Regions from separate parts of the Bacillus sp. F9_6S_D1_P_5 genome, predicted to be linked through region 2. Evidence: riboswitches for the same ligand, from Rfam matches in the RefSeq annotation. Region 2 holds a riboswitch; the other holds the start of a gene.
What was found. A riboswitch is a leader RNA that binds a small molecule or an ion and turns the genes downstream of it on or off. The one in region 2 is predicted to bind lysine.

Region 1 (4,223 bases), on a different contig from region 2:
TTTTGTTATTTCATACATGGCGTTAAATGAGGATTCAAAATCGTTAAGCCCATATTTTTCAACGTATTTTGCAATAGGCATGTACATATATCCGTTTGTAAATGTACCTACTTCTGTAGTATTTTCTGGTCCCAATGTTTTCAGTAAAATATGGATTGCTTCATTAAAATCTTTTTGTAATGCATGATGTAATTCATCTGCTATTACTTCAATACGCTGCTTTAACTCTAAAGTTTCAACTTTACATGTTACGGAAGATACGAAGTTTCTTTTAGGGAAAGTAGGATCGTGCTTACAAATAGAATCGGCCATATTTTTTGCTGATTCTTCGTTAAATAAAAATTTTAACGGAACATATTTACCCATTTTTTCACCTCATTGGTCAGCTGAAAACAATTTTTATTTTTTAATCGACAACCCATAAACCAAAGTCTCACTCGGAGTCGTAATACTAAAACCAGTCGTCTTATAATCAAGTTTCACCGTATCACCAGTGTAGTCTTTCGTAAATGAATCCATTTGTACGATAAAATCAGCATCTTCATATACAACGTCATCTGCATTATATGTATCCCAAATTAAATCCACATCAACGAAAATACTACAAGAGTTTGTCATTGTTCCTCTAATGCGAATGATTTTTTTGTCTTTACGTTCTAATCTATGTATAGCTGCTTTTGCTTCATCAGTAATGCGAATGTTCATCGTATCCCAACCTTTATTTATATTTCCTTTATTATTGCAAAAACAGGAGCAATAGGGAAGGGAGAAGCATCGGAATAAAAAAAGAGCAAACAAATTTGTTTGCTCTTTTCACTTTATTTCAATTCACATTTATCAAGCGGAATCACTTTTGTTTTCTTCGTAAATTTATATCCTAACCATAGTACTAAGAAGAGTGGTAAACCGATATAAGAAACGAGTACGCCGTTCCAATCAATTGATTCACCCATAAATGCCCCGTAGTTTTGACCTAAAATTACGATGACACAAAGTGCAAATGCGAAGATTGGACCGAATGGGAACCATTTTGCTCTATATGGTAAGTCTTTTAAATCTTTACCTTGTGCGATATATGCTTTACGGAAACGATAATGACTAATTGCGATTCCGACCCATGCGATAAAGCCAGACATTCCAGATGCGTTTAATAACCAAATGTATACAACGCCGTCACCGAATAAAGAAGCAATGAAAGCGATACTACCGACAATTGACGTTGCGATTAATGCGTTAACAGGTACACCGCGGCTGTCTAATTTCCCTAAGAATTTTGGTGCTTTACCTTGGCGAGCTAAGTCCCAAAGCATACGAGTTGATGCATACATACCAGAGTTACCAGCAGATAGTACTGCCGTTAAAATAACAGCGTTCATAACAGAAGCAGCAAAGGCAACGCCCGCTTTTTCAAAAATAAGTGTAAATGGACTTACTGTTACATCGCTTGCAGCAAGGCTTTCAGTCGTATAAGGAATTAATAAACCGATAACGAGAATTGCAAGGATATAGAATAAAAGAATACGCCAAAAGATAGAACGAATTGCTTTCGGAATATTACGCTCTGGATCAGAAGTTTCACCAGCAGCAACTCCTAATAATTCAGTACCTTGGAATGAGAAACCAGCTGCCATAAATACACCGATAATTGCCATGATGCCGCCGTTAAATGGTGCATCTGCAACAGTGAAGTTTTTAAACCCAACGGATTCGCCGCCCATAATTCCGAAAATCATCATAAAGCCGACAATTAAAAAGATAATAATAGTAACTACTTTAATAAGTGCGAACCAATATTCAGATTCACCAAACCCTTTAACAGATAAATAGTTTAAAAGGAAAATAATAGCTAAACATAATCCACTCCAAATGAGGGAAGGGGTATCTGGGAACCAAAATTTCATAATTAATGTTACAGCCGCGAGTTCAGCAGCAATTGTAATTGCCCAGTTATACCAATAGTTCCAGCCAAGTGCAAAGCCAAGGGATGGATCAACAAATTTTGTTGCGTATGTGCTAAAAGATCCCGTAACAGGCATGTAAGCTGCGAGTTCAGCTAAGCTTGTCATTAAAAAGTAAACCATAATTCCAATTGCGGCGTATGCAACTAATGCACCACCAGGCCCAGCTGAATGGATGACACCACCACTGGCAAGAAATAGTCCGGTACCAATTGTACCACCGAGAGAAATCATCGTAAGGTGTCTTGATTTTAAACTACGTTTTAATTCACCTTTTCCTTTTGTAGTTTGTGTTTCAGAGGTAGTTTGATTCGTTGCGCTATTCATGTTCAACACTCCTTTTCTTGTAAGATAGGAAGGAACGGGGGAGAAAAATACAAAAAACCGCCAAAGGAATTTGGCGGAACGTTTCACAAATAACCACCCCATCATACCCTTCCGTTAAGATAGCACCCCACGTTTACACGGTAATTTTGTAAACGTGACAGTTCTGTTCCTTTCGGAGACAGCCCCAGCTCATATTTCCAGAGAAGAAATATAAACTTCGGCAACTTTTCCTTTCAAACGGAGTCGGTGACATTCTCTATGTCTCGTCCGCTTTACTCTTAAAAGTCGCAACCTCTACCTCATCGGATTGATGAGGATTTGATATATTGCTAAGATTTTTAATATATGGCAATTGTAATGACTTTCTGAATATATTGCAAGATATTTTGTTAGGAAAAGTCAAAAAATATCGGTTATTGTATAGGAAACGCTTGCAAAACTCCACCTGAACCTACTGTTATGTAACAAAAAATAAAGAAAGAAATTGTTATACAAATGTTTCGCAAAAAATAATAAAAAACCCTTTAAAAATAAAAGAAAATTCTGAAAATATAATTCGACATAACTATCAAAAGAGGATTATTCCTTAAATTCGTTTCAAAGAATAAGTATAAATCCGACGAATAGAATGAATATTCTTTTTATTTCTGATAAAATTGAAGTATTGTTTAATTGAAAAGGGGAAATCAATATGAAATTAGAAACAGACAGACTCTATATAGTACCGTGTACAGAAGAGAGTATGCAAGTTGCTAACGAGCAAGGATATAACAGTGGTCCGCATATTGTAGGGCATGTAGAAAATGTAAAACAAAATAAGGATTTATTGCCTTGGGGAGCGTGGTATGTCATTCGAAAAGAAGGTGACATCGTTCTAGGTGATATAGGATTTAAAGGGAAACCAAATGAGGAACATACAGTAGAAATTGGTTACGGATTTATTGAGAAATATTGGAATAAAGGGTATGCGACAGAAGCTGTAAGAGAGTTAATAAATTGGGCTTTTCAAACGGAAAAGGTAGAAACGATTATTGCAGAGACACTTTTTGAAAATATTAGCTCGATTCGTGTATTAGAGAAATTACATATGAAGAGAACTGGCACTACAGAAACGATGATTAATTGGAAAATAGAAAAATAAAAAATACCGCTCGAAGTATATCGGGCGGTATTTTTATCGTTATGGTAGCATTTGTTTTTGATCATTCGGATATCCAGCTGTCGGTGCGTTAGAAAGATTGGAATGATTGCGAACAGCAATGAAAATAGAAATAATAACGACAAGACCAACTGCCACGTAAGAAAGTGAAATAATAGTTGGATCCACTTTAAATGTAGTAAGCAGTGTACGAATGTTTGTAAAGATTATAAGGCCACCAACTAATACGCCAAGTAAATGAGAAGGAACGATGCGCACTAGCCATGCAGCAATTGGTGCCGCAACGATACCACCGAGCATGAGAGAAAATACCCAAACCCAACTTACTTGTTCCCATCCAAGTGAAATGAAAAACCCGATTGTTGCAGCGAGTGAAACAGGAAACTCACTCGTATCTACAGATCCGATAACTTTTCTAGCTTCATTTCCTCTTGCTAAAAGTACAGGCGTCGTAATCGGACCCCAGCCACCACCACCAGTTGAATCAACGAATCCAGCAAATAAGCCAAGCGGAACAAGCTGTTTAGCAGACATACGTTTATTTGAAGTAACAATTTGTTTTTGAATGAGGAATCGTAATAAAATATAAACCCCTAAAGTAAATAAAAATACGGAAATGTACGGTTTAATTACATCGCCAGGTAAATTACTTAAAAAACATGCCCCAATAAATGCGCCAATTGCTCCTGGTAATGTAAGTCTGGAAACGGTATATTTATCAACGTTTCCAAATTTGAGATGGGATGCACCAGAAGCGGCGGTTGTAACGACCTCAGCTA
Region 2 (4,223 bases):
CTTTGTAATTATACAAAATTCCGTCTAAACAAAAAACACCTTGTCACAGTGTATGAAAATGTGAAAAGGTGTTTTCGGGTATAGCATATAATATCTTGTTAACGAACAAGACGTCGTAAACCCTCTATGATATAAATATGCGCGAACTTATTATGTTCAAGTAGTTTCAAGAATTTGATACTGTAATTGCTATTCACTAAAAGAACTTCGACTTTCCAACAAAATAGTCCTACCCTGTTTCTATTTATATAGGAAGAAAATAGATTCATATAATTTGTTTTAAGTTTTACTAGTGGAAATTAACTCATCTGCACTAAAGGCTCAATTTTCGCCATAAATGATTGATGCAGCGCTTCAACACCTGTTACTAAATGAAGACGGTCAATAACGACAGACACTTTAATTTCTGATGTACTTACCATTTTAATATGAATATTTTCTTCTTTTAAAGTAGTGAACATATTCGCAGCAACACCAGGATTAGAGACCATACCAGATCCTACAATTGATACTTTTGCTAAATGATTTTCATATTCTACAGATTCATAGTGAAGTGTTTCTTGATTTTGTTCTAATACCTCTAATGTTTCTTTTAAATCATTAGAATGGATTGAGAAGGAGAGATGAACAGTTCCTTCATTTGTAATACTTTGAATGATGATGTCTACATTAATATGTGCCGCTGCTAATGTAGAGAAAACTGTTGAAAGTGCACCTTGTTCCAATCCTTTCATTGTGACGCGTGTAATATTATCTTCAAATGCAATACCTTTAACGATTGATTGTTGTTCCATGTTACATTCTCCTTTTACAATTGTTCCGTTTTCTTGTTCCATACTTGAGCGAACTTCTAAAATGACATTATGATTTTTAGCAAACTCAACAGCACGCGGGTGTAATACACCAGCACCGAGGTTTGCAAGTTCTAACATTTCGTCATAAGAAATTGCATCTAATTTATAAGCATCTTTTACAACTCGTGGATCTGTCGTATATACGCCGGTCACATCTGTGTAAATATCACATTTTTTTGCTTTCAGTGCAGCAGCTAATGCAACAGCAGTCGTATCAGAACCACCGCGTCCAAGCGTTGTAATTTCATGATTTTCACTCATTCCTTGGAATCCAGCTACAATAACGATCGTACCTTCAGTAAGATAAGATTGAATTCGATCTGTCTGAATATCAGTAATCCGTGCACTACTATGTACAGATTCTGTTGTAATACCAGCTTGCCATCCTGTTAATGAAATTGCGTTATAACCTTTTGCTTGTAGTGCCATCGTTAATAATGAAATAGTCACTTGCTCTCCTGTTGATAGAAGCATATCCATTTCGCGTTTACTTGGATTTTCTGTAATAGCGTTAGCAAGTGCGACAAGTTCATCTGTACTTTTTCCCATTGCTGAAACGACAGAGACGATACTATGTCCTCGTTCATATTCTTCAATAATTAAATTTGCTACATGTTGAATACGCTCAACACTTCCAACAGAAGTGCCACCAAATTTTTGTACAATCGTTTCCATTACGAATTCCTTCTTTCATCCATTTTTAAGAATAGATCAGGACATATATTAATCCCAATATTCCTGTAGTTACCAGAGAAAAACAAAAAACACCATCTCAAATAAGTGAGGATGGTGCTGTTACAGGAAAAGGGAAACAGAAAACGGAGCTAATAAAAAAACCGCCAAAAAAGGAATATCATAAAAATGATATCTCTTTTTTGTAGATAGCTCTTCATACGTACACGTCTGTACATATGACAGTTCTGTTTCTATTCGAAAACAGCCCCAATCGATAAATGCAGAGAAAATTATCGATTTCGGCAATACTTCCTTTCATCTAATTTCATAGACATCTCTGTGTCTCCATTAGAATACTCATAAGTATCGCAACCTCTATCTCACGTTTTAGGCGAGAGTGTTTGATTTATGAAGTTGTTGGTAACATTTGTTTTATAATAATTTAAATTTTTCGGGGAATCAAGTGTTTTGTATAAATTTTAAAAATTCTTTCTTTTATAAAGGGAGTTTGTGAAAAATGTAGCAAAATAAATTCATTGCATGTACATTAAAATTATAGTGCATTGGAGGTGGAAGAATGAAGAGGAAAAAGCCTATTTATGTTTCGGCAGAAATGAACACAACAATGGAGAAATTATGGGAATACACGCAAGAACCACGTATACATACAGAATGGGATGCCCGCTTTACTGAAATTTCGTATTTAGAGAAAAAAGAAGGAGAACCACAGAAGTTTTTATATAAAACAAAAATCGGATTTGGACTTGAAATAGCTGGTGAAGGGGAATCGATAGGTGAAATAAGAAAAGAAACGGGAGAACGTATTTCTTCTTTAAAATTTTGGACGGATAATAGATTATCTCTTATTCAAACAGGGCGTGGTTATTGGAAGTATACACCGCGTAAAGAACACATTCATTTTGAGACGCAATATGATTATGATACGAGGTTTGGTCGTATAGGGAATGTAATAGATTTCTATATATTTCGGCCGTTATTAGGCTGGGCGACTGCTTGGAGTTTTGATGCTTTAAAGTTATGGTTAGAAAAGGGACTCCATCCAAGGTTACTAATTAGAAGAACAATGACATATTGGCTCGTATGTTTTTTTATTGCTTTTGTATGGATGTATCAAGGGATAGTGCCGAAACTAGTGTTTACTCATTCAGAAGAAGTAAAAATGTTGTCTGTGATAATTGGTTCAACTGCGCATAGTATTTTTCTAGTTAAAATAATTGGATTACTAGAAATTATTTTTGGTGTCCTATGGCTGTTGCCATTTCAAAAACGAAAAGTATTTATCGTACATATTTTTATGTTAATAGCTTTAACGATAGCGGCAGGATTTACGAATGTCGCAAGCTTTACAGAGCCGTTTAATCCAATTACATTAAACGTTCTACTAATGGGGTTATCAATTGTCGGTTATATAAATAGTGCGAATTTGCCAAGTGCAAAAAATTGCAAGAGGAAAAGAAAGGAATAATGTATGGCTAATATGTATGAAAGACTATTAGGGGATTCTTATACAAAACTTCATCCGAAATTACAGAAACGCTATGAAATTACGGAAGAAAATAGCTTTACTGGAGAAGGAAATATGGATGAAATTTACGGAGGTTCTTTTTTCGTAAAATTGATATTAAAAATTGCATCGAAGTTTAGAATGTTTTTCTCTGAGCGGGGGAAGGAAGTGCCATTTACAATACATAATACCGCTGAGCGAGATGAAAATGGAAATGAATTTGTACGATGGAATCGTACTTTTTATTTTCAAAATAAAAAAAGATATTTTAACGCTGTTATGCAGTGGGATGAAGAGAATAATGAAATTGTGGATTATTTTGGTGAACCACACATACTTGTTTCTACTCTGAATTTTCATATTGATGAAGTGGGGGCAATGCATATTTCTTCAAAGAAACAATGGTTTTACATGTTTGGAAGAAAAGTCCCGTTGCCTAGATTCTTATATGGAGAGGCCGACATTGTAGAAAGTTATGATGAAACAAGGCAATGCTTTCGAATTCATGTACAAGTACGAAATCCGTTAATTGGTTCATTATTTTCATATAAGGGGACATTTGTGGAAAGGAAATAAATGATATGAAAAATATAATAGTTGGACTTGCTTGTTATATTATTTTTCTAATATGTGAGTGGTCAAATGTAAACCCAGTTGAAGCAATTATTTTATTATCTATTTTGTTATTTATACCGATGTCATTTTGCATCATTGATAAGAAAACAAGAAATGGATCATATATGTTTTTTTATAAATTTATATCGTTGTTATATCCAATCGCAGCAATTAGTGCAATGTTAGCTTTCGTAACAAACCACTATTTTTTTGCGTTACTTTGGTTTGTATATACAGGAATTGTTACATTATTTGGTGTGAGTAGATTACTAGAAAGAGGATGGAAACCGCTAGAAGAGACAGCTATCGATAGTGCGTTTATATATTTGTTTTTAGGTGGTTTTTGGTTTTTTGCTTCTGTATCAAAACTCTCCATTATGCACTTTAGTTCTGACATTGTTTTACTCACAGCTGCACATTTTCATTATTCGGCATTTCTATTGCCGTTATCAGCTGGTTTAATTGGGAGAAAAAGAGAAAAGAGAAGTAAAGTATATGATGCCATTATGTTTGTCATCGTCATTTCACCTATGTCAGTTGCGATCGGGATTACA

Region 1: another riboswitch for lysine. It lies ahead of ACUXEY_RS20305 (amino acid permease); the one in region 2 lies ahead of ACUXEY_RS10445 (aspartate kinase).

What each region holds. Positions count from the first base shown of each region.
Region 1 is NZ_JBTREW010000018.1:22,894-27,116, forward strand. It holds gene ACUXEY_RS20295 (DNA alkylation repair protein) at 1-366, opposite strand, end outside; gene ACUXEY_RS20300 (iron-sulfur cluster biosynthesis family protein) at 400-705, opposite strand; gene ACUXEY_RS20305 (amino acid permease) at 819-2,285, opposite strand; lysine riboswitch at 2,398-2,590, opposite strand; gene ACUXEY_RS20310 (GNAT family N-acetyltransferase) at 2,977-3,426, shown strand; gene ACUXEY_RS20315 (sulfite exporter TauE/SafE family protein) at 3,466-4,223, opposite strand, start outside.
Region 2 is NZ_JBTREW010000007.1:43,380-47,602, forward strand. It holds gene ACUXEY_RS10445 (aspartate kinase) at 300-1,529, opposite strand; lysine riboswitch at 1,729-1,915, opposite strand; gene ACUXEY_RS10450 (DoxX-like family protein) at 2,107-3,015, shown strand; gene ACUXEY_RS10455 (DUF4166 domain-containing protein) at 3,019-3,630, shown strand; gene ACUXEY_RS10460 (YndJ family protein) at 3,636-4,223, shown strand, end outside.